4 regions of the Enterobacter nematophilus genome follow, and region 4 is predicted to be linked to each of the others. Evidence: predicted binding sites of a transcription regulator. Region 4 holds the regulator's gene; each other region holds the start of a gene.
The links. The regulator LexA, encoded in region 4, represses DNA repair genes until DNA is damaged. The targets are predictions, from matches to a motif close to TNCTGTATGTACATACAGNA.
Positions count from the first base shown of each region.

Region 1: dinB (DNA polymerase IV) is a predicted target of LexA. The motif match lies at 3,991-4,010, and genes of this name have one in related genera.
Region 2: sulA (SOS-induced cell division inhibitor SulA) is a predicted target of LexA. The motif match lies at 2,405-2,424, and genes of this name have one in related genera.
Region 3: rmuC (DNA recombination protein RmuC) is a predicted target of LexA. The motif match lies at 2,087-2,106, and genes of this name have one in related genera.

Region 1 is NZ_JAPKNE010000006.1:67,139-74,483, forward strand. Features, by position in the region: gene OSH03_RS16015 (Na(+)-translocating NADH-quinone reductase subunit C) at 1-302, shown strand, start outside; gene OSH03_RS16020 (NADH:ubiquinone reductase (Na(+)-transporting) subunit D) at 295-933, shown strand; gene nqrE (NADH:ubiquinone reductase (Na(+)-transporting) subunit E) at 940-1,536, shown strand; gene nqrF (NADH:ubiquinone reductase (Na(+)-transporting) subunit F) at 1,547-2,770, shown strand; gene nqrM ((Na+)-NQR maturation NqrM) at 2,770-2,973, shown strand; gene OSH03_RS16040 (glycerophosphodiester phosphodiesterase family protein) at 3,004-3,864, opposite strand; gene dinB (DNA polymerase IV) at 4,023-5,081, shown strand; gene pepD (cytosol nonspecific dipeptidase) at 5,143-6,600, opposite strand; gene gpt (xanthine phosphoribosyltransferase) at 6,861-7,319, shown strand.
Region 2 is NZ_JAPKNE010000001.1:926,432-933,776, reverse strand. Features, by position in the region: gene matP (macrodomain Ter protein MatP) at 1-401, shown strand, start outside; gene ompA (porin OmpA) at 465-1,520, opposite strand; gene sulA (SOS-induced cell division inhibitor SulA) at 1,875-2,384, opposite strand; gene OSH03_RS04495 (TfoX/Sxy family DNA transformation protein) at 2,602-3,228, shown strand; gene yccS (YccS family putative transporter) at 3,185-5,347, opposite strand; gene OSH03_RS04485 (YccF domain-containing protein) at 5,366-5,812, opposite strand; gene helD (DNA helicase IV) at 5,936-7,345, shown strand, end outside.
Region 3 is NZ_JAPKNE010000013.1:59,710-67,054, forward strand. Features, by position in the region: gene metE (5-methyltetrahydropteroyltriglutamate--homocysteine S-methyltransferase) at 1-143, shown strand, start outside; gene OSH03_RS21230 (dienelactone hydrolase family protein) at 187-993, opposite strand; gene udp (uridine phosphorylase) at 1,249-2,010, shown strand; gene rmuC (DNA recombination protein RmuC) at 2,150-3,607, shown strand; gene ubiE (bifunctional demethylmenaquinone methyltransferase/2-methoxy-6-polyprenyl-1,4-benzoquinol methylase UbiE) at 3,674-4,429, shown strand; gene ubiJ (ubiquinone biosynthesis protein UbiJ) at 4,443-5,048, shown strand; gene ubiB (ubiquinone biosynthesis regulatory protein kinase UbiB) at 5,045-6,685, shown strand; gene tatA (Sec-independent protein translocase subunit TatA) at 6,762-7,016, shown strand; gene tatB (Sec-independent protein translocase protein TatB) at 7,020-7,345, shown strand, end outside.
Region 4 is NZ_JAPKNE010000010.1:69,995-77,339, forward strand. Features, by position in the region: partial or broken gene OSH03_RS22120 (hypothetical protein) at 1-15, opposite strand, end outside; gene dinF (MATE family efflux transporter DinF) at 12-1,349, opposite strand; gene lexA (transcriptional repressor LexA) at 1,413-2,021, opposite strand; gene OSH03_RS19725 (diacylglycerol kinase) at 2,130-2,498, opposite strand; gene plsB (glycerol-3-phosphate 1-O-acyltransferase PlsB) at 2,653-5,073, shown strand; gene gntU (gluconate transporter) at 5,191-6,531, opposite strand; gene gntK (gluconokinase) at 6,535-7,062, opposite strand; gene gntR (gluconate operon transcriptional repressor GntR) at 7,189-7,345, opposite strand, start outside.

The sequences.
Region 1 (7,345 bases), on a different contig from region 4:
GCACGGTCAAAGGCATTACTTATTACGACCAGGGCGAAACCCCGGGGCTGGGTGGTGAAGTGGAAAACCCTAACTGGCGTGCGCAGTTTGTCGGTAAAAAAGTGCTCGACGAAAACGGCCAGCCCGCGCTGAAGGTGGTGAAAGGAGGCGCGCGTCCCGGAGATGAATTTGCCGTTGACGGCCTTTCCGGCGCTACGCTCACCTCTAACGGGGTACAGCACAGTTTTGATTTCTGGATGGGTGAACTGGGCTTTGGTCCCTTCCTGAAAAATGTACGTGAAGGAGCGCTGAACAATGGCTGATACGGGTGAACTGAAAGAAGTTAAAAAAGTGCTGATTGGCCCACTTTTAGCCAATAACCCGATAACCCTGCAGGTGCTGGGAGTCTGTTCAGCCCTGGCGGTGACCACTAAGCTGGAAACGGCGGTGGTGATGACGATGGCGGTAACGCTGGTGACGGCGTTTTCCAGCATGTTTATCTCCATGATCCGCCACCACATCCCTAACAGCGTGAGGATCATCGTGCAGATGGCGATCATCGCCTCGCTGGTGATCGTGGTCGATCAGCTGCTGCGCGCTTTCGCCTACGAAACCTCGAAGCAGCTTTCGGTGTTTGTCGGCCTGATTATCACCAACTGCATCGTGATGGGGCGCGCTGAAGCCTACGCCATGAAAATGCCGCCGCTGGCGAGCTTTATGGACGGTATCGGCAACGGCCTGGGCTACGGCGTGATCCTGCTGACGGTCGGTTTCCTGCGCGAGCTTATTGGCAGCGGCAAGCTGTTTGGCGTTCAGGTGCTGGATACGGTACAGAACGGCGGCTGGTATCTGCCGAACGGCCTGTTCCTGCTGGCCCCAAGCGCGTTTTTCATTATCGGTTTGCTGATCTGGCTGATTCGTACGTTGAAGCCTGAACAGCAGGAAAAGGAGTAACCGACAATGGCTCATTACCTGAGTTTATTTGTGCGCGCGGTGTTTGTTGAAAACATGGCGCTCGCCTTCTTCCTGGGCATGTGTACGTTCCTTGCCGTTTCTAAAAAGGTCTCGACGGCATTTGGCCTGGGCGTGGCGGTCACCGTTGTGCTGGGGCTTTCGGTTCCGATTAACAACCTGGTGTTCAACTTCGTGCTGCGGGACAGCGCGCTGGTGGAGGGCGTTGATCTCAGCTTCCTTAACTTCATCACCTTCATCGGGGTGATTGCGGCGCTGGTACAAATCCTGGAGATGATCCTCGATAAGTATTTCCCGTCGCTGTACAACGCGCTGGGGATTTTCCTGCCGCTGATCGCGGTGAACTGCGCCATCTTTGGTGGCGTCTCGTTTATGGTGCAGCGTGATTACAACTTCAGTGAATCGGTGGTGTACGGCTTCGGTTCCGGTATCGGCTGGATGCTGGCGATTGTCACCATGGCGGGGATCCGTGAAAAAATGAAATATGCCAACGTGCCCGCTGGGCTGCGTGGCTTAGGGATCACCTTTATCACCACCGGCCTGATGGCGTTGGGCTTTATGTCCTTCTCCGGTGTGCAGCTATAAGGGCTAACAGATGGAAATTATTCTTGGCGTGGTGATGTTCACGCTGATAGTACTGGTGCTGTCAGGGCTGATTCTGGCGGCGCGCGCAAAGCTGGTTAATTCCGGGGATGTGATCATTGATATCAATGACGATCCGCAGAACCAGATCCGCACTCCGGCAGGGGACAAGCTGCTTAATACGCTCTCGGGCAACGGGATTTTTGTCTCGTCAGCCTGCGGTGGAGGCGGCTCATGCGGGCAGTGCCGTGTGACGGTGAAAGAGGGGGGCGGAGATATTCTGCCAACTGAACTGTCGCATATCACGAAGCGTGAAGCGAAAGAGGGTTGCCGCCTGGCGTGCCAGGTCGCGGTGCGTCAGAACATGAAGATTGAGCTGCCGGAAGAGATCTTCGGCGTGAAAAAATGGGAGTGCGAGGTTATCTCGAACGATAACAAAGCTACGTTCATTAAAGAGCTTAAGCTGCGTGTCCCTGAAGGGGAGAGCGTGCCGTTCCGTGCAGGCGGGTATATCCAGATTGATTGTCCGGCGCACACCGTGGCGTATGCGGACTTCAACGTGCCCGATGAGTACCGGGCCGACTGGGATAAATTTAATCTCTTCCGCTTTGTTTCCGAGGTAAAAGAGCCCGCGCTTCGCGCCTATTCCATGGCTAACTACCCGGAAGAGAAGGGCATTATCATGCTCAACGTGCGTATCGCCACGCCGCCGCCAAACGTGCCTGACGCGCCGCCGGGCGTGATGTCGTCGTATATCTGGTCCCTTAAGCCAGGGGACAAGGTGACGATCTCCGGTCCGTTCGGTGAGTTCTTTGCTAAAGATACCGACGCGGAAATGGTCTTTATCGGCGGCGGTGCGGGTATGGCCCCTATGCGCTCGCACATCTTTGACCAGCTCAAGCGGCTCGGCAGCAAGCGTAAAATCAGCTTCTGGTACGGTGCGCGCTCGCTGCGCGAAATGTTCTACGACGATGAGTTCGAACAGCTGGCGCGTGAGAACCCTAACTTCACTTTCCACGTGGCGCTCTCCGATCCGCAACCGGAAGATAACTGGACGGGCTATACGGGGTTCATTCACAACGTGCTGTATGAAAACTACCTCAAACAGCATCCGGCACCGGAAGACTGCGAGTTCTATATGTGTGGTCCGCCAATGATGAACGCCGCCGTGATCAAGATGCTGAAAGATCTCGGCGTGGAAGATGAGAATATCCTTCTTGATGATTTCGGAGGCTGATCGTGCTGACCTTTCTGGCAACCTTTGCGGTATTTTTGCTGGTGATCTTCGGCATGTCTTTAGGCTGGATCATCAAGCGTAAAAGCATTCAGGGCAGCTGTGGAGGTATCTCTTCCATCGGAATGGAAAAGGTGTGCGACTGCCCGGAACCGTGCGATGCGCGTAAAAAACGGATGGCTCGGGACCAGCATAGGATCATCTAGAAAAAGGCCGCTTCTTGCGGCCTTTTTCATTTATTTCCAGCTTTTGGCTTTGGCTGGCGAGTCCACAAGAACCCCTTCGGCACCCAGTGTTTTCGCCTTCTGGTAATCCTCTTCAGAGTTCACGCCGATAAAAATCAGATGGGCATTGCCCTGAGAGCGGAAGCAATCAACGGCCTCTTTGTCCCACGTTAATGTTGCAGGAGAGACACCTTCGCCTAAGGTGAATTTCTCAACCACCTCTACTTTTCGATTTAACTCAAGCCCATACCAGTAATCGTCCATTTTTTGTGAAGGAGGCAGACATTCGTGGCTCAGCGAAATCGTGGCCAGACGCGTGCGAGTCTCGCTGCGTGTGACAAAGCGGGGGATTTCGGCAGGCAATGCTTCCATATAGCGATCTTCGGTTGAATAGACGCGAACCCGATTCAGGCTGTTGGTCTCTTTCAATACGTTAAGCAGCGCGTTGCTCATGGTCGCCGGATCGGCATCCGGCGATTTGATGTCAATGAAAAATCGCGTGTCTGGCCAGGCGCTCAGTACCGACTTCAGCGTCGGTATCGGGGAATTAAGCAGGTTTTCCGGCAGGCCCTTATCTTTCCACTTCACGCTGGCATCCGCCTTTGCCAGTTCTTCAGCGGTATACTGTGACACCTTTCCCTGCAGATTGGTTAACGCTTTCAGATCGGCTGGTCGATAGAGAACCGGTACGCCATCCAGACTTAGCTGCACGGTTATCCAGACGATATCTGCTTTGTTTTCAAGCGCGAGCTTAATGGCTGGCAGAGTGTTTTCAGGTGCATCCGCAGTGCCACCCCGATGAGCGATGATTTCTGGATTTGCTGATGCAGCACTCGCCAGAAACAGTAGCGAAATCGATAGAATTTTCTTCATGAATGATTACCCTCCATTAATTCCCTAAATATATGTATATAAAGGCTTTATTACGAATGTTTGTAACACATTTATATGACAGCCGTGAGTAAGGAAAATAGCTGACGCATTTTTTGCCTTTTGTTATACTGTATATAAATACATGTGTGGTATGACCGATGCGCAAAATAATCCATGTCGATATGGACTGCTTTTTTGCCGCAGTGGAGATGCGTGACAACCCGGCGCTGCGGGATATTCCCATCGCCATTGGCGGCAGCCGCGTTCAGCGCGGTGTGATCAGCACCGCCAATTACCCTGCACGCAAATTTGGCGTGCGTAGCGCCATGCCGACGGCGATGGCGCTGAAACTGTGTCCGCACCTTACTCTTTTGCCCGGGCGCTTTGACGCCTATAAAGAAGCCTCAAACCATATTCGGGAAATTTTCTCCCGCTACACCTCACTGATTGAACCGCTTTCGCTGGACGAAGCTTATCTGGACGTCACCGATAGCCTGCACTGTCATGGCTCCGCTACCCTGATGGCGCAGGAGATCCGCCAGACCATTTTTAACGAGCTGAATCTCACCGCGTCGGCAGGCGTCGCGCCGGTAAAATTTCTCGCCAAAATCGCTTCCGATTTAAATAAACCCAACGGCCAGTACGTCATCACCCCTGAAGAGGTCCCGGCGTTTTTAAAAACGCTGCCGCTTGGCAAAATTCCCGGCGTAGGTAAAGTCTCCGCCGCGAAGCTGGAAAGTATGGGGTTACGTACCTGCGAAGACGTGCAGCGAAGCGACCTGGCGATGCTGCTCAAGCGCTTTGGGAAGTTTGGCCGCGTGCTGTGGGAGCGCAGCCAGGGCATCGATGAGCGCAGCGTAAGCAGCGAACGGCTTCGTAAATCGGTCGGGGTTGAGCGCACGCTGAGCGAAGACATCCATGACTGGTCGGAATGCGAAACCATTATTACGGAACAGCTCTATCCGGAGCTGGAACGACGCCTGATCAAAGTAAAGCCTGATTTACTGATTGCCCGACAGGGCATAAAACTGAAATTTAACGACTTTCAACAGACAACGCAGGAGCACGTCTGGCCGCGCCTGAATAAAGACGATCTTATCGCGACAGCGAAAAAGGCGTGGGAAGAGCGGCGGGGCGGAAGGGGAGTTCGGCTTGTGGGACTGCATGTCACATTACTGGACCCGCAGTTAGAACGTCAGTTGGTTTTGGGATTGTAATAGCCCGGTGGCACCAGATTGTTCACCCTCTCCCTTGAGGGAGAGGGCTGAGGTGAGGGTATTACTTCGCAGGAATCGCCTTCAGCAGTTCCGTCAGCAGCGTCCAGTAATGGCCGACGCTTTCGATATGAACCTGCTCATCCGGCGAATGTGGACCGGTAATGGTTGGCCCGATGGAGACCATGTCCATGTCCGGATACGGCTTCTTGAACAAGCCACATTCCAGACCCGCGTGGATCACCTGGATGTTCGGGGTGCTGTTGAACAGACGCTGATAAGTTTCACGCACCAGCGCCATTACCGGAGAACTTGCATCCGGCTGCCAGCCCGGGTAACTGCCTTTTGCAGACGTTTTCGCGCCCGCCAGCGCACCCAGAGATTCCAGCATGCTTACTACATACTCTTTACCGCTGTCGATCAGGGAGCGGATCAGGCAGATAATTTCCGCGCTGTCGTCGCTCATGGTCACCACGCCCACGTTCAGAGAGGTTTCCACCACGCCTTTCGCCACGTCAGAGTTACGAATAACGCCGTTTGGCGTCGCGTTCAGCAGCTGAACGAAGCTGTCGCGAGACTGCGAGGTCAGCGCGGCTTTATCCGTAGACACAGATTCCAGCACCACGGTCAGGTTTTTCTCTTTCGCCGACAGTTCGTTTTTCAGGATATCCAGGTAGACGCTGGAGAGTTTTTTCAGCTCGTCCGCTTTCGCCGCTGGCACCGCCACGGTGGCAAAGGCTTCGCGTGGGATCGCGTTACGCAGGGTGCCGCCGTTGAAGTCCACCAGACGCAGGTCCAGCTCGGCCGCGTGGCCCGCCAGGAAGCGCGCCAGCAGTTTGTTAGCGTTACCCAGGCCCAGATGAATATCACCGCCGGAGTGACCGCCTTTCAGCCCTTTCAGCGTCAGCTTGAAGGTCTGGAAGCCCGCAGGAATCGCTTCGCGGGACAGCGGCAGGGTGGAGATGAAATCAATCCCGCCCGCGCAGCCCATGTAGATCTCACCTTCTTCTTCGGAATCGGTGTTAATCAGGATATCTGCCTGCAGCCAGTTCGCCTGCAGACCGAACGCGCCGTCCATGCCCGCTTCTTCGGTCATGGTCAGCAGCACTTCCAGCGGGCCATGCTCAACGCTGTCGTCTGCCAGCACGGCCAGCGCAGAGGCCATACCGATGCCGTTGTCCGCGCCCAGGGTGGTGCCGCGCGCTTTTATCCAGTCGCCGTCGATGTAAGGCTGGATTGGGTCTTTAGTGAAGTCATGAACGGTGTCGTTGTTTTTCTGTGGCACCATGTCCAGGTGCGCCTGCAGCACAACAGGTTTACGGTTTTCCATGCCTGCGGTAGCCGGTTTGCGGATCAGAATGTTGCCAACCTGGTCGCGCTCTGCGTGCAGACCTTTTTCCTTCGCCCAACCCATAATATGTTCGGCAAGCTGTTCTTCATGGTAGGAAGGGTGTGGAATGGAGCAAATTTTGGCAAAAATATCCCACAGCGGCTGCGGAGATAATTGAGACAGTTCAGACACGATAAGTCTCCTTGTCGAGGCGCTGCAAACAGGGTTGCAGGCCACAGGGTTAGCAGGTTAATAGTTACCACAAGACGGGCTTGCGAGATGCAACTGAGAATACCACTTTCTCTGCTGGCTGGTAGCATAAAGCATGTAAAAACTCAGGCAGGGAGCGCTAAACACTGGTTTTTAGTGCGCCAGATCTCTATAATCTCGCGCAACCTATTTCCCCCTCGAACACTTTTTAAGCCGTATAAAAACAGGCTGGGACACTTCACATGAGCGAAAAATACGTCGTCACCTGGGACATGTTGCAGATTCACGCACGCAAACTGGCTGCGCGTCTGATGCCTTCCGAACAGTGGAAAGGCATTATTGCCGTCAGCCGTGGCGGTCTGGTACCGGGGGCGCTGCTGGCACGTGAGCTGGGTATTCGTCATGTCGATACCGTCTGCATCTCCAGCTATGACCATGACAACCAGCGTGAGCTGAAAGTGCTGAAACGCGCTGAAGGCGACGGTGAAGGCTTCATCGTTATCGACGATCTGGTGGACACCGGCGGTACTGCGGTCGCTATTCGCGAAATGTATCCAAAAGCGCACTTCGTGACGATCTTCGCTAAGCCAGCGGGTCGCCCACTGGTTGACGATTACGTCATTGATATCCCGCAGGATACCTGGATTGAACAGCCGTGGGATATGGGCGTGGTCTTCGTACCGCCTATTTCAGGCCGTTAATTTCAGTACGTAACTTTACACGCCCG
Region 2 (7,345 bases), on a different contig from region 4:
TGGTCAAAAAGCACCGTGAAGGGGAGCTGATCACCTGCTACATCGAAGCCAGCGCTGCGCAAGAAGCCGTGGATATTTTGCTGACCCTCGAAAATGAACCGGTACAGGTTAATGGCTGGATTGAGAAGCACATTAATCCCGCGCTGTTAAACCGGATGAAGCAAACTATCCGCGCGCGACGTAAACGGCATTTTAATGCCGAGCATCAGCATACCCGGAAAAAATCCATCGACCTTGAATTCGTGGTCTGGCAGCGTCTGGCCGGGCTGGCGCAACGGCGTGGTAAGACCCTGTCGGAAACCATCGTGCAGCTGATTGAGGATGCCGAACATAAAGAGAAGTACGCCAGCCAGATGTCGTCACTGAAAAACGACCTTCAGGCGTTGTTGGGCAAAAAATAGATTTTTGTTTTCTTCAGACAATAAAAAACCCCGCATGGCGGGGTTTTTTTATAAGACGATAACTTATGCCGCTGGCTGAGTTACAACGTCTTTAACGCCTTTAACTTCGATCTCTACGCGACGATCTGGTGCCAGGCAGTCGATCAGTGCAGCGCGAGCTTTAACGTTGTCACAGGTGTTGCCAGTAACTGGGTTAGATTCGCCCATACCACGTGGGGAGATCTTGTTAGCTGGGATACCTTTAGAGATCAGGTAATCAACAACAGACTGAGCACGTTTCTCAGACAGTTTCTGGTTGTAAGCGTCAGAACCGATGCGGTCGGTGAAGCCCAGAACCACTACAGAACCGTCTTTAGGATCCAGGTTGCTCAGCTGGGTGTACAGCTGATCCAGTGCCTGCTGACCTTCTGGTTTCAGGGTCGCTTTGTTGAAGTTGAACAGAACGTCAGACTTCAGAGTGAAGTGCTTGGTCTGTACTTCTGGAGCTGGAGCCGGCGCTGGAGCAACAACTGGTGCTGCATCTTCCTGCTGGCCGAAACGGTAGGAAACACCTACGCTCAGCATGCCGTTGTCTGGACGAACGCCAACGGTAGCACCGTCACCGATGTTGTTAACCCACTGGTATTCCAGACGGGTAGCGATGTCACGGGTCATAGCCCACTCAACGCCACCAGCGAATACTGGGGAAACGCCAGTGTCATGGTCGTCGCCAGCGAGGTTGTTGCTGGAGTCTGCACGCCATACCATGCCGCCCAGACGGGTGTACACGTCCAGATCGTCAGTTACTGGGTAACCCAGTTTAGCGGTCAGCTGAACGCCCTGAGCTTTGAAAGCGCCATTGATGGTGTCGCCTTTGTATGGCATACGACCTAACCAGTCGTAACCCATTTCAAAACCAACATACGGGTTAACCTGATAGCCACCGAACGCACCTGCACCAAGCTGGCTCTCGTGAGTAGGGCCATCGTTGTTCAGGCTGCTGTTGTACCAGCCAGTGTCGTGGAACTGAGACCAGCCCAGTTTACCACCTGCATACCAGGTATTATCTTTCGGAGCGGCCTGCGCTACGGTAGCGAAGCCAGCCAGTGCCACTGCAATCGCGATAGCTGTCTTTTTCATTTTTTGCGCCTCGTTATCATCCAAAATTCGCCATGAAGGTCTCAAGAGAGAATCACGGTTAAATCCTTCACCGGGGGGCGTGGTCAAATATAAATCTACCGATATCTTCGGCTTAGGCCGAGCACCCCTGGCGATGTAAAGTCTACAACGTAGCTGAAAACTTACAAGTGTGAAGTCTGTCAGGCATATGAAAAAAAAAGTTCCGTATACCTATTATTTAACATTTTTAGAACGAATTTTGTGCAATAAAATTAAGGAGAACCGCACCAGACAAGCCTTGCCGCAATTTTGAGGCCGGGAACTAAAACCGCATCTTGCGGTCAAAAAAAATTCCAGGAAAAATCTTAATTTCACTCAATGATACAAATTTGAGTGAATTTTTAGCCCAGAAAGTTGTCCTCTGCGATAAGAATCTGGACGAACCGGGCGCATGATAAACCCGATCGCATTCCCTTCTTCAGCCGCTTCGGTCAGACGAAAATGTTCCTCTTCCGTCAATTCTTCCGGTAACCACCCGATCACCACGCTGTAATTTCCGGTACGTAACGCGCGAATCATCGACTCGACGGTATCGCAGGGAGAAAGCTGGTTGATCTGCATCACCTTTGCCAGGGGCAGGCCTGCGGACTGCACCCATTGACGGCTCAGTTTCTGCTGTGGCGTCAGCCAGAGCTGCCAGCGCGATTGCTGACCAAGCTGCTGTAATAACGGAAGCAGCAGGAGTTGGGTCAACAGAGGCTGGTCTTCACGGTAAACCACTTCACTAATAAGCCCCGTCGAAGCACCCCCAACGGTGTTCTGCGCGACAGTGCCCGCGGTAGAGGAGAGAGAAGTTGAGCGATTTGCATAGCCTGAAGTGTACATATTCATTCCAGCCCTGTAGTTACTGTATGGATATACAGTAACCCCTGTGTGCATAAAGATCAACCTCATTTTCGGAAAGCGACTCGCAAAATTCATTCAATGTTGATGCCCTTCGAAAAATCATCTTGCTCAACGACGCTAAGTTGCCTATTTTCCTGCTAACGGATCCGCTAGTAAGAAATTTCGTTGTTACTTTATGATTTTGAAGGGAAATATCATGAAAAAGATATCTTATGAACGGATTTATAAATCCCAGGAATACCTCTCACCGCTGGGTGAAATTCATCATCGCGCGCTGTTCGGCGGCTATACCCTGGCGGTGGATGATGCGGTTTTTGCCATGGTGTCAGACGGTGAGCTCTATCTCCGCGCCTGTGAAGAAAGCGCAAAATACTGTGTGAAAAATGCCGCTTCTTTTTTGACCCTGATGAAGCGGGGCCGTCCGGTGCTCCTCAACTATTACCGGGTGGATGACGGGCTGTGGCAGGACAGGGAGCGTCTGCTTCAGCTCTCCTCTTTCGCACTCAATGCGGCAAGAAAAGAGCGTTACCAGCGCCATCAGCGCAATCGACTTAAGGACCTGCCAAACCTGACCTTTCAGCTGGAAGTACTGCTCTTTGAAGCGGGCATAACCAACGAAGAAACGCTGCGGGCGCTTGGCGCCAGGGAGTGCTGGCTAAAGATGCGGGCAAAAAATAAAGCGCTGAGTATTAAAGTGCTCTTCGCGCTGGAAGGGGCGATCGAGGGGCTGCATGAGGCGGCACTCCCGGCCGGCATTCGCCGGGAGTTGACGGAGTGGTTTAATGCGCTGCCTGAGCCACAGGAGAATCACTCCTCCAGGTAGCGATTTGCTGTTGCAGACGGCAAATTTCTGGCAGCAGGGCGATGAGCAGGCCAATCTGCTGAAGCACCAGAGGCGCTTTGCTGTCGTTCCCGGGCTCAAGATGCGCAATACGTTGGGTCAGTTCATCCAGCGCCTGCCTCACGCGCGGTTCATCGGCTGGCCGGTGATGCAAAGCATCGTCGACATAACAGACCGCGTCATCCAGCAGGTTGAGGATGCCCGGGTTGGTGAGTTTTTCACGGTGGGCGCCCAGCGTGGAAATGTAGCTGGTGAAGGTATGGTTCAGGCAGAGCAGCCGGAAAGCCGTCTCACGAATCTCGGCCGTGGCGCGAGGCTCCGTTGACATATTAGAGACGACCGAGGCCAGTTCTGCATCGCTGTTGTGCGCATCGCGGCGCGCTATCCGGTAAGCCAGGCGGTTATCGCGGCCCTGATGGTACTGCTCAAGGATGGCATCCAGGTATCGGCAGTTGGCGTTCATGGCCCTGTCTAACACGCGCGGTAGATTACGGAAACGCCAGTCCGGCCAGATAAAGCTGACGGCGGCCCAGGCGATAGCGCAGCCAATCAGGGTATCGAGCACGCGGGGCAGGGCGACCTCGAACCCTTCACCCAGCAGGTTAAAGCAGAGCAGAACCAGCAGCGTGATGAACATGGTGGCATGGGCGTACTGCACGTTGCGAAACGCGAAGAACAACACGCCGGTAATCACGATCAGGATCAGCTGTCCTTCAATGGACGGCACGAAATAGAGTACCGGAAGGCCGATCGCGACCCCGACCAGCGTGCCGATAATACGCAGCGCCAGGCGGTGTCGGGTGGCGTTATAGTTCGGCTGACAGACAAACAGGCTGGTCAGCAGGATCCAGTAGCCGTGGTGCAAACCGGTTATCTGGATAAAAGCATACCCCACGCATAAGACCAGGGACATTCGCACCGCGTGGCGAAACAGCGCCGATTCCGGCGTGAAGTTGCGGCTCAGACGTAGCCACATATCGCTCACGCTGTGCACGCTGTCATCTGCAAGCTGGTTATCCATCTCGCTGCCCGGCAGCGCCATCGCCTGCTCGGACTCAATCGTCGCCAGCTGAGCATCAATCGCCCGCAGGTTGTTGAGCAGAAAACCCAGCGCTTTGATCTGTTCCGGTGACGTTCCGCTGGCCTGCACGCGGTCGAGTGCCGCATCAAGATGGCTAAACACGCGTTCGAAGCGGGAGTCGTGCTGATAGGGCGTGCGCAGAAGAATGGAGCGCGCGAGCTGCTGGCATGCCTGAGACTGCATGGAAAGCAGGCGCTGGAAGCGGAACATGACGTCGCTGTAGCGGAACTTCTCGCGCAGGGCGGCATACTGAACGTGCGAGGAGCTGGCGCGTTCATGAATGTCCTGAGCGGCAAAATAGTAGTGTAAGGTTCTGCGCGTTCCCCGCTGGCCGCGATCCCCGCGCAGTCGGGTAAGAAGCGAGGCTTTCGTCTGGTTTAGGGTGGCGACCAGCTGGCCGTTTGCCAGCGCCAGATCGTAAAGCGGCGCCTGGCTTTCTTCTTCGATATCCGGGTCGAACAGCCGGGACTTTAGTTCAAGATAGTGGGCTAGCTGCTCATAGCTGCGAGCGAGGTTATCCTGCAAAGGGCGAACCGGGAAGATCAGATGACCGGTTAACGTCAGCAGGTTATACCAGATGGCGCCCAACAGCAGCAGCACAGGCTGCTGGTACCACTGGTCGTACAGGGAAACGCCCAGCATGGTATAGATGGCGATCAGCAAGGCACCGAAGGCGATAGTGGCGTAGCGCTGCCCCAGACCGCCCAGCAAAATAAACCCGCTGGTGGAGAGCGTCAGGCCCAGGGCAAACAGCCACGGCCAGGGGAAAAGCAACTCAACGGACGCGGAGGCGATAAAAAAACAGACCAGTGTAATGACCAGGTTCCGCAAACGCCCGGCCAGGCGATCGTCCAGATCCGCAAGCGCCCCGGCCACCACCCCCAGCGTGAGCGGGATGGTGAGCTTGACATCATTCAGCCACCACGGCAGGGCAGCCGTGCCGCAAAGAGCGATAAAAATCCTGACGTTGTAGAGCCAGGCGCTGTTCCAGGTATAACGGCGAAGCAGTGGGCTTAGCATAAACGCGGCCAGTCCTTTTTACTGAAAACGACGACGTGCGTTCGCTTCACGCGCCGCCTGGGCTACCTCGACCGGAACCACCCTGCGCCCGACGGGCCAAAGGGCGATGGCGGCGATCTTAAAGTTCGCGAGCCCGACCGGAATACCAATTATTGAGATGCACTGCGCAATACCGGCAAAAATATGCATGATGCACAGCCACCAGCCGAAGAAAATCAGCCACAGAATGTTCAGCAAAGTTCCCCCCGTATTCATCAGGGCGCTCTTGCTCTCCGGGTTCAGCTCGTTAACGTGGATAGCTTCGTTACCGTAGGGGATGAAGGACAGTTTCGTGATTTCCCAGCAGGAGCGGGTCAGGGGAAGCGTGAAAATCAGGACGATGCTCACCAGCGTGGCAAAAAGCCAGGAAAGGGTGGTGGCAAAACCGCCCAGCACAAAATTCAACACATTCAGAACGGTACGCATAAACCCTCACTTCCTTTCGATAAAATTAACGCCCAATGATTGTAACGTTTTTTTAGGCTGGAGCACCTTAAAACTGGCAGTTAAACTGTCAGGTAAATTATCTCTTCGTGGATTTGGCGGGACATGGAACTGAAAGCAACTTCATTAGGCAAACGCCTGGCGCAACACCCCTATGACAGAGTTGTTCTGCTCAACGCCGGGGTGAAAGTCTCCGGAGAACGCCACGAATACCTTATTCCGTTTAATCAGCTTCTGGCTATTCACTGCAAGCGCGGGCTGGTGTGGGGCGAGCTGGAGTTCGTTCTGCCTGACGACAAAGTCGTTCGCCTTCACGGCACCGAGTGGGCGGAAACCCAGCGTTTTCATCACCACCTGAACGCGCTCTGGCAGCAGTGGAGCCATGACATGAGCGAAATTGCCGCTCAGGTGCTGCAGCAGGTGCTGGACGATATTGCGCAAAGCAACGCGCAACAAACGTGGCTGACTCGCCAGCAGACTGCCGGATTGCAGCAAAAGATCCGGCAGGCACTCTCGGCGCTGCCGCTCTCCGTGACGCGCCTTGATGAGTTCGACAATTGTCGCGACGCCTGGCGTCAGTGTCAGGCCTGGCTGAACGATATGGATAAAAGCCGGCTGGCGCATAACCAGGCCTGGACGGACGCCATGCTCACCCAATACGCCGACTTTTTCAGTACGGTGGAAACTTCACCGCTCAACCCTGCTCAGGCGCGCGCGGTGGTCAACGGCGAGCAGTCGCTGCTGGTGCTTGCGGGGGCCGGAAGCGGTAAAACGTCGGTGCTGGTGGCGCGTGCGGGCTGGCTTCTCACGACCGGGGAGGCCGTTGCCGATCAGATCCTGCTTCTGGCTTTTGGCCGTAAGGCGGCCCAGGAGATGGACGAACGCATCCAGGAACGCCTGCACACCCGGGACATCACCGCCAGAACCTTCCATGCCCTCGCGCTGCATATCATTCAGCAGGGCAGCAAAAAAGTGCCTGCCATCAGTAAACTGGAAAACGACGCGCAGGCGCGGCAGGCGCTGTTTATCAAAACGTGGCGCCAGCAGTGCAGTGAGAAAAAAGCGCAGGCGAAAGGGTGGCGCCAGTGGCTGGAGGAGGAACTCGCCTGGGAGGTACCGGAGGGCAGCTTCTGGCAGGATGACAAACTGGCGCGTCGGCTCGGCTCGCGTCTTGACCGCTGGGTCAGCCTGATGCGGATGCACGGCGGCTCGCAGGCAGAGATGATTGAAAGCGCGCCGGAGGCGATCCGCGATCTGTTTTCAAAACGGGTCAAGCTGATGGCTCCGCTATTGAAAGCCTGGAAAACCGCGCTGAAAGAGGAAAATGCCGTTGATTTCTCGGGTCTTATCCATCAGGCGATCGTCATTCTGGAGAAGGGACGCTTTGTCAGCCCGTGGAAGCATATTCTTGTGGATGAATTCCAGGACATCTCACCCCAGCGTGCGGCACTGCTCTCGGCGCTGCGGGCGCAGAACAAACATACCTCGCTGTTTGCGGTGGGGGACGACTGGCAG
Region 3 (7,345 bases), on a different contig from region 4:
TGCTGAAAAAAGCCGCTCAGCGCATTCCGGCGCAACGCCTGTGGGTGAACCCGGACTGCGGGCTGAAAACCCGCGGCTGGCCGGAGACGCGTGCGGCGCTCGCCAACATGGTGAAGGCGGCGCAGAATTTGCGTCAGGCTTGATAACGCGCAGGCCCGGTAAGGCGTAGCCGCCACCGGGCTTTTTTTACGCTTTTTTCCCGCCGTACTGGCTAAACCACGCCAGCATTCTCTGCCAGCCATCTTTCGCGGATTCCGCGTGATAGCTCGGACGATAATCGGCGTTAAACGCGTGCCCGGCATCCGGATACACCACAATCTCCGCTTTTGCATTCGCCGCGCGTAGCGCATGACGCATGGTCTCGACGGTATCAAGCGGGATGCCGGTATCCTGACCGCCATATAGCCCTAACACCGGGGCATTGAGATCGGTAGCGATATCAACCGGATGTTTCGGTGAGTTCAGCGTCTTTTCACCCACCAGTTTGCCGTACCAGGCCACGGCCGCTTTGAGCTGCGGGTTATGCGCGGCATACAGCCAGCTAATACGTCCACCCCAGCAGAAACCGGTGACCATTAAGCGGTGCGGGTCGCCGCCGTTGCGCGCCGCCCAGCTGGCGACGTGGTCGAGGTCTGCCAGCACCTGCGCGTCCGGCACTTTGCTGACCAGGTTGCTGAACAGCGTCGGGATATCGCTGTAGTCATTCGGATCGCCCTGACGGAAGTAGAGCTCTGGAGCAACGGCCAGATATCCTTCAAGGGCCAGGCGGCGGCAAAGATCGCGAATATGTTCGTGAACGCCGAAAATCTCCTGAACCACAATCACGATGGGCAGCGGGCCGTCTGCCGATTTTGGTCGCGCGTGCCAGGCAGGCATATTTTCCCCCTGAGAGGGGATGGAGGTCTCGCCCGCCGTAATGGCCTCTTCTGAGGTTGAGACGATGGTTGAAGCATGCGGAGCCGCAGCAGGTGCAAATCCGGTTTTTTCAGTCATGGCATTCTCCGTACCAATGAGTTAGCGCAAAGGTAAATATAGACACCAGGTTAACAACCCACAGTGCCTTAAACGGTCTATCTTTTGTGCAGCACACGACGATATAACTTGTTAATGTGATGTGAATCACTTTTTGATGGAAATTCAATGCAATCATTTTCATTCATGGTGAGATGCGTCACGAAATTATGCTTACCGCTTCTGTAAAGTACCGTTTTACTTCTTCTGACTAACCGACCCACAGAGGAGTCACCTATGTCTAAGTCTGATGTTTTTCATCTCGGCCTCACTAAAAACGATTTACAAGGGGCTACGCTCGCTATCGTCCCTGGCGATCCAGAGCGTGTGGAAAAGATCGCCGCGCTGATGGATAAGCCGGTCAAGCTGGCTGCCCATCGTGAATTCACCACCTGGCGCGCAGAGCTGGATGGCAAAGCGGTGATTGTGTGCTCTACCGGTATCGGTGGCCCGTCTACCTCTATCGCCGTGGAAGAGCTGGCGCAGCTGGGCATTCGTACTTTCCTGCGTATCGGTACCACCGGCGCGATTCAGCCGCACATCAACGTCGGCGACGTGCTGGTGACAACCGCATCCGTGCGTCTGGACGGCGCAAGTCTGCACTTTGCGCCGATGGAATTCCCGGCAGTGGCTGATTTCGAATGTACCACCGCGCTGGTTGAAGCAGCGAAATCCGTGGGCGCAACCACTCACGTGGGCGTGACGGCCTCCTCTGATACCTTCTATCCAGGCCAGGAACGCTATGACACCTTCTCAGGCCGCGTAGTGAGCCGCTTCAAAGGCTCAATGGAAGAGTGGCAGTCTATGGGCGTGATGAACTACGAAATGGAATCCGCAACGCTGCTGACCATGTGCGCAAGCCAGGGTCTGCGTGCCGGTATGGTGGCGGGCGTTATCGTCAACCGTACCCAGCAGGAAATCCCGAACGCCGAAACCATGAAGCAGACCGAAAGTCATGCGGTGAAAATCGTGGTTGAAGCGGCCCGCCGCCTGATCTAGTCCTCCTCGCTGAGATAAAAGGCCGACGCGTTCGGCCTTTATTTTTTGCGTAGCGCCTCGCAGGAAAACCCTTTCAAACTGGACGTTTATACAGCACAATCTTATTTTGTGCGGGTAATACGTTGATGCAGGGGGTATTGTGGATATCTCAATCCTGATTTATGCGGTGATTGCGCTGGCGGGCGTGGGGATAGGCTGGCTGATTTCCAGCTACCAGCACGCGCAGCAGAAAGCCGAGCAGCTGGCGGAGCGTGAAGAGATTGTCGCCGAACTTAGCGCAGCAAAACAACAGCTTGCGCTGAGCGACCACTGGCGCGACGAGTGCGAGCTGCTCAATAACGAACTGCGCAACCTGCGTGATATTAACACCTCGCTGGAGGCCGATCTTCGCGAAGTGACTACCCGCCTGGAATCCACCCAGCTGCACGCCGAAGACAAAATCCGCCAGATGATCAACAGCGAGCAGCGCCTCAGCGAGCAGTTTGAGAACCTCGCCAACCGCATTTTCGAGCACAGCAACCGCCGCGTTGATGAGCAAAATCGCCAGAGTCTGAACAGCCTGCTGACGCCGCTGCGCGAACAGTTGGACGGCTTTCGCCGTCAGGTGCAGGACAGCTTTGGTCAGGAAGCCCGCGAACGCCACACGCTGGCGCATGAGATCCGCAATCTTCAGCAGCTGAATGCCCAGATGGCGCAGGAGGCGGTCAACCTGACGCGGGCGCTGAAAGGCGATAACAAAACCCAGGGTAACTGGGGGGAAGTGGTACTTACCCGCGTGCTGGAGGCCTCTGGCCTGCGGGAAGGGTATGAATACGAAACGCAGGTGAGTATTGAAAACGATGCCCGCTCGCGAATGCAGCCGGATGTGATCGTGCGTCTACCGCAGGGCAAAGATGTGGTCATTGACGCCAAAATGACGCTGGTGGCCTATGAGCGCTACTTCAACGCCGAAGATGACTATACGCGCGAATCGGCGCTGCAGGAGCACATTGCTTCCGTGCGTAACCATATTCGCCTGCTGGGCAGAAAGGATTATCAGCAGCTGCCGGGGCTGCGCTCGCTGGACTACGTGCTGATGTTTATCCCGGTCGAACCCGCGTTTTTGCTGGCGCTCGACAGACAGCCCGAACTGATCACCGAAGCGCTGAAAAATAACATTATGCTGGTCAGCCCCACCACGCTGCTGGTGGCTTTGCGGACCATTGCCAACCTGTGGCGCTATGAACATCAGAGCCGCAATGCCCAGCAAATTGCCGATCGCGCCAGCAAGCTGTACGACAAAATGCGTCTGTTCGTGGACGATATGTCCTCCGTCGGGCAAAGCCTGGATCGAGCGCAGGATAACTACCGCCAGGCGATGAAAAAGCTCTCCTCGGGGCGTGGCAACCTGCTTGCGCAGGCTGAAGCATTCCGCAGCCTGGGGGTGGAGGTTAAACGCGAGATTAATCCGGAATTGGTCGAACAGGCCACAGCGCAGGACGAAGAGTTCCGGCTGCGTGAAGGCAGGGATGAACAAAATTCCGCCAGCCAGGACAACGATTTAGCGGCGGATTTATCGCCAGATGAACAGCCAGCGCGTTTCTTTCGCGGTGGTTGAATCGTAGGGCAATTGCGCCCAATCTGTTACACTTCACGAACATTTGACTGATTAGCAGGCTCTGAGATGGTTGACGATTCACAAGACACGACGCACTTTGGCTTTCAGACTGTAGCCAAAGCGCAGAAAGCTGACATGGTGGCCCACGTATTTCATTCCGTGGCGGCGAAGTACGATGTGATGAATGACTTGATGTCGTTCGGCATTCATCGCTTGTGGAAGCGCTTCACCATCGACTGCAGCGGTGTGCGTCGTGGACAAACGGTTCTCGATCTGGCTGGCGGTACGGGCGATCTGACGGCGAAATTCTCCCGTCTGGTGGGCGAAAACGGTCGCGTTGTACTGGCTGATATTAATGACTCCATGCTTAAAATGGGACGCGAAAAGCTGCGTAACATCGGCGTGGTGGGGAACGTGGAATACGTGCAGGCCAACGCCGAAGCGCTGCCGTTCCCGGACAATACCTTTGACTGCATCACTATTTCCTTCGGTCTGCGTAACGTCACCGATAAAGAAAAAGCGCTGCGCTCCATGTACCGCGTGCTGAAGCCGGGTGGACGCCTGCTGGTGCTCGAGTTTTCTAAACCGATTATCGACCCGCTGAGCAAAGCCTACGACGCCTATTCCTTCCACGTGCTGCCGCGCATTGGCGAGCTGGTGGCAAACGACGCGGAAAGCTATCGCTATCTGGCGGAATCAATTCGCATGCACCCGGATCAGGACACCTTAAAAGCCATGATGCAGGATGCAGAATTTGAGAACGTTGAATACTTCAATATGACGGCGGGTGTCGTCGCGCTGCATCGCGGTTACAAATTCTGAGTGGAGGTGTCCCGTGCCCTTTAAACCCTTAGTCACCGCAGGCATCGAGAATGTGCTGAATGCCTTCCTGTATCGCGCTCCGGCGCTGAAAGCCGCACGTCAGCGGCTAAACGGGAAGGTTCTGCGCATTGTGTTAAAAGAGTTCTCGACGCCGCTCGTGCTGGTCTTCAGCGAACGCCAGCTTGACGTTTTGGGTGAGTGGGAAGGTGAAGCTGATTGCTCGGTCATTACCCATATGAGCGTGCTGCCCAAACTGCGCGATCGCCAGCAATTAACGGCGCTTATCCGCAGCGGCGAGCTGGAAGTGGAAGGCGACATCCAGGTCGTGCAGAACTTCGTTGCGCTCAGCGATCTGGCTGAGTTCGACCCGGCAGAGCTGCTGGCGCCTTTTATTGGCGACATCGCCGCTGAAGGGATCGGGAAAGTTATTCATGGCGGCACGGCGTTCCTGCGCAAAAATCTGCAACGCCAACAGCGTTATGCCGCAGAAGTGCTGACCGAAGAGTGGCGCATGGCGCCCGGGCCACTTGAAGTGGCGTGGTTCGCAGAAGAAACGGCCGCGGTTGAACGTGCGGTTGATGCCTTAAGCAAACGGCTGGAAAAACTGGAGGGCAAATGACGCCTGGTGAAATTCGGCGCCTCTATTTTATCATCCACACCTTTTTGAGTTACGGGCTCGACGAGCTCATCCCCAAAATGCGTATCACGCTGCCGCTCAGGATCTGGCGGCGGACGCTGTTCTGGATGCCAAATCGCCATAAAGGTCAGCCGCTGGGTGAACGCCTTCGTCTGGCGCTGCAGGAGCTCGGCCCGGTATGGATTAAGTTCGGGCAGATGCTCTCAACCCGCCGCGATCTCTTTCCTCCGCACATTGCCGATGAGCTGGCGATGCTTCAGGACCGTGTCGCCCCGTTTGATGGGGTGAGAGCGAAAAAACAGATCGAAGAGGCGATGGGTAACCTTCCCGTTGAAACCTGGTTTGACGACTTCGAAATACAGCCGCTGGCGTCGGCTTCTATCGCTCAGGTGCACACTGCGCGTCTGAAAGAGAACGGTAAAGAGGTGGTGATCAAGGTGATCCGCCCGGATATCCTGCCGATCATCAAAGCCGACATGAAGCTGATTTATCGTCTGGCCCGTTGGGTGCCGCGTTTGTTACCAGATGGCCGCCGACTGCGTCCGATGGAAGTGGTGCGGGAGTATGAAAAAACGCTGATTGACGAGCTTAACCTGCTGCGTGAATCTGCAAACGCCATTCAGCTGCGCCGCAACTTTGAAAACAGCCCGATGCTCTATGTGCCTGAAGTCTATTCTGACTATTGCAGCCAGAACATGATGGTCATGGAGCGTATCTACGGTATTCCGGTTTCGGATGTGGTGGCGCTGGAGAAGCAGGGAACGAACATGAAGCTGCTGGCCGAGCGTGGCGTGCAGGTCTTCTTTACCCAGGTCTTCCGCGACAGCTTTTTCCACGCGGACATGCATCCGGGCAATATCTTCGTGAGCTACGAACATCCTGAGGATCCGAAGTACATCGGTATCGATTGCGGGATTGTGGGCTCGCTGAATAAAGAAGATAAACGTTATCTGGCCGAGAACTTCATCGCGTTCTTCAACCGCGACTACCGCAAGGTGGCCGAGCTGCACGTTGATTCCGGCTGGGTTCCGCCGGACACCAACGTCGAAGAGTTCGAGTTTGCTATCCGGACCGTTTGCGAACCGATTTTTGAAAAACCGCTGGCAGAAATCTCCTTCGGCCACGTGCTGCTAAACCTGTTCAATACGGCTCGCCGCTTTAATATGGAAGTTCAGCCGCAGTTAGTTTTACTCCAGAAAACATTACTTTACGTTGAAGGTGTAGGTCGACAACTCTATCCTCAGTTAGACTTGTGGAAGACGGCTAAACCTTTCCTGGAATCCTGGATTAAGGATCAGGTTGGCCTTCCGGCGCTGGTTCGCTCGCTGAAAGAGAAAGGCCCGTTCTGGATAGAAAAAATGCCTGAAATTCCTGAACTGGTTTACGACAGTTTGCGTCAGAGCAAGAATCTTCAGCACAGCATGGATAAAATCGCCCGCGAGCTTCAGTCCAGCCGTGTGCGCCAGGGACAGTCACGCTATCTTTTTGGGATTGGCGCAACGCTGCTGCTGAGCGGCACGCTGCTGCTGATCAATCGTCCTGACTGGCAGATGATGCCCGCCTGGCTGATGGCTGGCGGGGCTGTTGTCTGGCTTGCAGGATGGAGAAAAACGCGCTGAGTTTGCGTCGCCATCAACGGGTCGCTTACGTATAATGCGATCTGACCAATTAATCATCTATCCCTGAGGAATATGTATGGGTGGTATCAGTATCTGGCAATTAGTCATTATTGCCGTCATCGTCGTGCTGCTGTTTGGCACCAAAAAGCTCGGTTCTATTGGTTCCGATCTGGGCGCGTCTATCAAAGGCTTCAAGAAAGCAATGAGCGATGATGAGAGCAAGCAGGATAAAACCAGCCAGGACGCTGACTTTACTGCTAAATCCATCTCCGACAAGCAAGAAGATGCCAAAAAGGAAGACGCTAAACGCCACGATAAAGAGCAGGTGTAAGTCGTGTTCGACATTGGTTTTAGTGAGCTGCTGCTGGTCTTTGTGATTGGTCTGATCGTGCTGGGACCGCAGCGTCTGCCGGTAGCGGTGAAAACCGTCGTGGGCTGGGTTCGTGCGCTAAGATCGCTGGCCTCGACCGTTCAGAACGAGCTGGCGCAGGAACTTAAGCTGCAGGAGTTTCAGGAAAGCCTGAAAAAGGTCGAGAAGGCGAGCATGGATAACCTGACGCCGGAACTGAAAGCTTCAATGGATGAACTGCGCGAAGCGGCGGAATCCATGAAGCGCTCTTACAGCGTTAACGATCCTGAAAAAGCGAGCGATGAAGCGAA
Region 4 (7,345 bases):
ATCTTTAACCGTCACGATATATCGTGACGGGAGGGAAGCCAGGTATTATTTTGCCAGTGCCGATGCCAGATAAAGGCAAGCGACAGGCCGCGCAGGGAGAGGAATACCGCAAGCGCCAGCCACAAACCGTGATTACCCAGCCAGGGAAGCGTCAGCAGCGTCAAACCAAACCCCGCCGCCGCGACCGCCATACTGTTACGCATCTCCGCCCCGCGCGTTGCACCGATAAACATGCCGTCCAGCAGATAGCACCAGACGCCCACCACCGGCAAGATCACCTGCCAGACGATGTAGTGGTCCGCCAGTTCGCGTAAAGCCGGTAACGAAGTGAGTAATGCAATAATGTCACGGCCAAAACAGGCGTAAATCAGTGCAAACGCCAGCGCCACCAGTCCCGCTTGTCGACAGGCTGCTCGCCAGACATCCCGAAGCTGCCCACCTTCCCGCGCACCGTACGCCTGCCCGGAATGCGCCTCAACGGCATAGGCGAAGCCGTCCAGCGCGTAGGCGGTAAAGGTCAGTAATGTCATCAGGACCGCATTCACCGCGACGATCTCGGGCCCAAGACGGGCACCAAAAACCGTCAGCGCGCCGAAACAGAGCTGCAGCAGCAGCGAGCGCAGCATGATGTCACGGTTGAGCGCCAGCAGCCTGCGGATATTGCCGCGCCATGCGTTTTTGAGCAGCGCAAGGGAGATCCCGCGCATCGCCAGCACGCGCCAGACCATCCACAAGCCAATGAAAAATGTTCCGTATTCGGCAATCGCCGTCGCCAGCGCCGCCCCGCGCACGTCCATATGCAGTCCCATCACCAGCCAGAGATCGAGCACAATGTTGAGAAGGTTTCCCACGACCAGCAAAATCACTGGCGCACGGGCGTACTGCACGCCCAGTAGCCACCCCAGCAGAACCAGGTTTGCCAGCGAAGCGGGCGCGCTGAGCCAGCGGATTTCCAGGAAGCGACGCGCCTGCTCCAGTACCGCCTCACTACCGCCAACAACATGGAGCGCAAGGTCAATCAGGGGCGTGCGCAGTAAAACAATCAACATCCCCGCGCCTAGCGCCAGGATCAGCGGCTGCACCAGCGCACGCGCCAGACGTAACGGGTCTTTCGCACCATACGCCTGTGCCGTGAGCCCGGTAGTGCTCATACGTAAAAACAGCAGCAGCATAAACAGGAAGCTGGTTGCCGTCGCGCCAATCGCCACGCCGCCAAGATAAACAGGGGAATCGAGATGACCAATAACGGCCGTATCGACCAGACCCAGCAAGGGCACGGTGATATTGGAGAAAATCATCGGCAGGGCAAGACGCCACAATGCCTTATCAGATGCCGTCAGCAGTGACATGAGAAATACCGGGAATGGAAAATGAAGCAGGCTACAGCGGAAGCGTAGCCTGTCAGGAAGAGATTACAGCCATTCGCCGTTGCGAATCACGCCAACCGCCAGACCTTCAATAGAGAAGCTCTGTTCGCGGAGGTCGACCACAATCGGGGTGAACTCGTTGTTTTCAGGCAACAGCTGAACGGTGTTACCCTGTTTTTTCAGGCGTTTAACGGTCACTTCGTCATCAATGCGCGCAACCACCACCTGGCCGTTTCGCACATCCTGCGTTTTGTGAACGGCCAGCAGGTCGCCATCAAGAATGCCGATGTCTTTCATCGACATCCCGCTAACGCGCAGCAGGAAATCAGCGCTCGGCTTGAACATACCAGGATCGACCTGGTAGTGACCTTCTATATGCTGTTGTGCCAGCAGCGGTTCACCTGCGGCAACGCGGCCAATCAGCGGAATGCCCGTCTCTTCTTCCACCAGCAGGCGGATACCACGCGACGCGCCTGACACAATCTCAATTACACCCTTACGCGCCAGCGCTTTCAGGTGTTCCTCGGCAGCATTCGGAGAACGGAAGCCCAGACGCTGCGCGATTTCCGCACGCGTGGGTGGCATACCCGTCTGGCCGATATGATCCCGAATGAGATCAAACACCTCTTGCTGCCTGGTCGTTAATGCTTTCATTCCGCCCCCTGGGTGTATATACAGTTATGCTGTGAGTATATACAGTCAAAGGCGATTTTGGAACCAAAAACTGCACAAAAAACCAGGGACTTAATTATTCCTCGAGGCTCATCGGAAATGTGACCAAAGCAGCGTGACCCAGGTAATGGCTGCTGTGATAATCGCCAGCAGCACAGCGGCAGAGCCCATATCTTTCGCGCGGCCAGAGAGCTCGTGGAAATCAGAGCCGATCCGGTCGACCACAGCCTCAATAGCGCTATTGAGAATTTCCACTATCATCACCAGAAGTACGGAACCGATGAGAAGCACGCGGGTAATGGCATCTACATCAAGGAAACAGGCGATGATAACCGCGACGATAGCGGCGACACCTTCCTGGCGAAAAGCAGCTTCATTAACCCAGGCGGCACGGAAACCTTTCCACGAATAGCCGGCAGCTTTGATGATACGCGTTAACCCAGTGGTATTATTGGCCATTAAAAGAACCTTTTTTAAAAAAGAGCGTCAGTAACAGGGGCTGAAGCGCGTTTCGCTGCCGCCTGAAGTATGACGGGTAACAACAGAAATTTTGCGCGCTTTCTGTTATCCTTGCGCCGCAATTGCATTATTAACCAGAGGCTTTACATCGTTTATGTCCGGCTGGCCACGAATTTACTACAAATTACTTAATTTACCATTAAGCATACTGGTAAAAAGCAAGTCTATCCCAGCAGAACCCGCGCTGGAACTGGGGCTCGATACGTCGCGCCCTATTATGTACGTTTTGCCTTATAACTCGAAGGCGGACCTGCTAACGCTTCGCGCCCAGTGTCTGGCGCATGATTTACCCGACCCTCTTGAACCGCTGGAAGTTGACGGCACTTTGCTGCCGCGCTACGTGTTCATCCACGGTGGGCCGCGCGTGTTCACCTATTACACGCCGAAAGAAGAGTCCATCAAGCTGTTCCACGACTATCTCGACCTGCACCGCAGCAATCCTGACCTGGATGTACAGATGGTGCCGGTATCGGTGATGTTTGGTCGCCGTCCGGGCCGCGAAAAAGGCGAAGAGAACCCGCCGCTGCGCATGCTTAACGGCATCCAGAAGTTCTTCGCGGTCTCCTGGCTGGGACGCGACAGCTTTGTGCGCTTCTCCCCTTCCGTCTCCCTTCGCCGAATGGCGGACGAGCACGGCACGGACAAGATCATCGCGCAAAAACTGGCGCGCGTGGCGCGTATGCACTTCGCCCGTCAGCGCCTGGCGGCCGTAGGACCGCGTCTCCCTGCGCGTCAGGACCTGTTCAACAAGCTGCTGGCCTCTAAAGCGATTGCTCGCGCCGTTGAAGACGAAGCGCGCAGCAAGAAAATTTCCCATGAGAAAGCCCAGCAGAACGCCATTGCGCTGATGGAAGAGATCGCAGCGAACTTCTCTTACGAGATGATTCGTCTTTCCGATCGTATTCTCGGCTTTACCTGGAACCGCCTGTATCAGGGCATCAACGTGCATAACGCCGAACGTGTGCGGCAGCTGGCGCACGACGGCCATGAGATTGTCTATGTCCCCTGCCACCGCAGCCACATGGACTACCTGCTTCTCTCCTATGTGCTCTATCATCAGGGGCTGGTACCGCCGCACATTGCCGCCGGTATTAACCTGAACTTCTGGCCAGCAGGCCCGATCTTCCGCCGCCTGGGTGCGTTCTTTATTCGTCGTACCTTTAAGGGCAACAAGCTCTACTCCACCGTGTTCCGCGAGTATCTCGGCGAGCTGTTCAGCCGCGGCTATTCCGTAGAGTACTTCGTGGAGGGTGGTCGTTCCCGTACCGGTCGTTTGCTCGATCCGAAGACCGGCACGCTGTCGATGACCATTCAGGCGATGCTGCGCGGAGGAACCCGTCCGATTACGCTGGTGCCAATTTACATTGGCTATGAGCACGTGATGGAAGTGGGCACGTACGCCAAAGAGCTGCGTGGTGCGACCAAAGAGAAAGAGAGCCTGCCGCAGATGCTGCGTGGCCTGAGCAAGTTACGCAACCTGGGTCAGGGCTACGTAAACTTTGGCGAGCCGATGCCGCTGATGACGTATCTGAACCATCATGTTCCGGATTGGCGCGAGTCCATCGACCCTATCGAAGCGGTTCGTCCGGCCTGGCTGACGCCAACGGTGAACGGCATCGCGTCCGAGCTGATGGTGCGCATTAACAACGCCGGTGCGGCCAATGCCATGAACCTGTGCTGTACGGCGCTGCTGGCTTCCCGTCAGCGTTCCCTGACCCGTGAACAGCTCACGGAGCAGTTGGACTGCTACCTGGACATGATGCGTAACGTGCCGTACTCGGTTGATTCGACAGCCCCTTCTGCTACCGCCAGCGAGCTTATCGATCACGCGCTGCAGATGAACAAGTTCGAAGTCGAGAAAGACACGATCGGCGACATCATCATTCTGCCGCGCGAGCAGGCGGTGCTGATGACGTACTACCGCAACAACATCGCTCATATGCTGATGCTGCCGTCGCTCATGGCGGCCATTATCACCCAGCATCGCCGGATTTCACGTCAGGAGCTGTTGCGCCACGTTGAGACGCTCTACCCGATGCTGAAAGCGGAGCTGTTCCTGCGCTGGAGCAAGGAAGAGCTGGCCGTTGAGCTGGATAAACTGACGGAAGAGCTGCGCCGTCAGGGGCTGATCACCGTTGCGGACGACGAGCTGCACATCAATCCGTCACGCTCCCGCACCCTGCAACTGCTGGCGGCCGGCGCGCGCGAAACGCTGCAGCGCTACGCCATTACGTTCTGGCTGCTGAGCGCGAACCCGTCGATCAACCGCGGCACGCTGGAGAAAGAGAGCCGAACGCTGGCGCAGCGCCTGTCCGTTCTGCACGGCATTAACGCCCCAGAATTCTTCGACAAGGCGGTCTTCAGCTCTCTGGTGCTGACGCTGCGTGACGAAGGCTTCATCAGCGATACGGGCGATGCTGAGCCGGAAGAGACGCTGAAGGTTTATCAGATGCTGGCTGAACTGATTACGTCTGATGTGCGCCTGACGATTGAGAGCGCGACGCAGGGCGAGTGATGTAAAAAAGCCGGGTAGTGGTTCACCTTGCCCGGCCTGACGTTCTGCATAATAAAAAGGCCCGGTAAGCGCTAACGCTACCGGGCCTTATTTTTGAGCCTTGTTAAATCACCGCATTTAGCTCAGCAGCGTAAAGGCAATCATCCCGACAATGGCCCCGGTGGTGCCGAGGATGGTTTCCATCAGCGTCCAGGTTTTCAGGGTTTGCGCTTCGGTCGCGCCGGTAAACTTACCGAACAGCCAGAAGCCGGCGTCGTTAACGTGCGAGACGACAATCGAACCGCCCGCGATGCAGATAGACAGCGCGGCCATCTGCGCACCGGAGTAGTTGAGCTGTTCAATTACCGGCATCACCAGACCTACGGCGGTTAAGCACGCCACGGTTGCAGAACCCTGAATGATACGCACCGCCGCAGCCAGCACGAAGCAGGTTACCGCAATCGGCAGGCCCATCCCGGTCAGCGCTTCACCCAGAGCCGGGCCCACGCCGGAATCTACCAGCACCTGCTTGAACACGCCGCCGGCACCGATCACCAGCAGGATAATCCCCGCAGGCTGCAGCGCCGCACCGCAGATCTCCATCACGCGGTCTTTCGGCATTCCCTGGCGCATCGCCAGGCCGTAAATCGCTACCAGACACGCCACCAGAATCGCCGTGAACGGGTGACCAATGAACTCAAACCATTCGTACGCGGTAGAGCCGACCGGCACAAAGCGCGCGGCGATGGTTTTCAGGCCCACCAGCACCAGCGGGAGCAGGATCAAAGAAAGGCTAAAGCCGAAGGACGGCATTTTACCTTCGCCCAGGTGCGGCTCGGTGATGTCGTCCGGAATGTGCAGCTCAACGTAACGGCTGATGAAATTGCCCCACAGCGGACCGGCGATAATCATCCCGGGGATAGCGGCGCACAGGCCAATCAGGATCATCCAGCCAAAGTCGGCGTGCATCTGGGAGGCCAGCAGCATCGGCGCTGGCCCGGGCAGCAGAAACGCCGCAGCCGCCGCCACGCCCGCAAACAGCGGAATAACCAGCTTCACGAGGTTAGTGCCGGTATGGCGCGCCATGGAGAAGGCGACGCTGATGAGCAGCACCACCGCCACTTCGAAGAACAGCGGCAGCGCGCAAATCAGACCGGCCAGGCCAATCGCGTAGTGCGCACGGCTGTGACCGAAGGATTTGAGCATCTTGACGGCAATCTGGTCGACCGCGCCCGTCTCATGCAGGATCTTGCCAAACATCGCGCCCAGCGCGACCACAATCGCCAGGAAGCCCAGCGTGCCTCCCATCCCTTTTTCCATCGTCGCGGCGATCTTGTCGAGCGGCATACCGGAAAAGAGACCTGCACCAATAGAAACCACCATCAAAGCAACGAAAGCGTGCATACGCGCCTTCATCACTAAAAACAGCAGCAGCAATACTGAACCCACTGCTGTCAAAACTAGCGTTAATGTACTCAAAACTTACTGCCTTTTGTTAATGACCTCGATGGTGCTGGCTACAACACCCTCCAGTGACTGATCGATATCAACCACTAAGACGTCTTTTTCATCTTCACCCGGCTCCTGAAGCGCTTCGAACTGCGTCACCAGCATCTGGGTTTTAAAGAAGTGGCCTTTACGCGCCTTCAGACGGCTTTCAATGACCTCGAAATCGCCCTTCAGATAGATGAAGGAGAGGTTCGGATTGCCGTCGCGCAGCAGGTCGCGGTAGGTTTTTTTCAGCGCGGAGCAGACGATCAGGGAAACTTTATTGGTGCGCTGCATCGCGAACGCGGCGTCATTCAGCGCCTGCAACCACGGTTTGCGGTCGTCATCGTTCAGCGGCTCGCCGGAGGCCATTTTCATAATGTTGCTGCGCGGATGGAGGAAGTCACCATCAAGAAACGCAGCCTGAAGTTGATGCGCCACTTCGCTCGCCACGGCAGATTTACCGCTACCGGACACGCCCATCAGGACGTAAACGTGGTGATCGTGATTAGTCGTGCTCAAAGGGTGTCCCTCAGTCAATTGTTACGGGTAACAGTTATCGGTAACATTGTCCTGCTGGGGCAAAAGAGAAGCAATATCCAAACGTGCGCGAAGTGAATAAGTGTGAGCTACTTCAAATTTGTCAGTTCAAATAGATCCACCCGGTGACAAGGTGAAACCTAAATCTAACATTTTAGGGGTAACCGTCTCTCCACGAATGCGCGCCAGCAGGCGTTCTGCGCCAATGCGGCCCATGCGTTCACGCGGTGTCAGAACGCTCGCCAGACGCGGCTCCATCACCTGA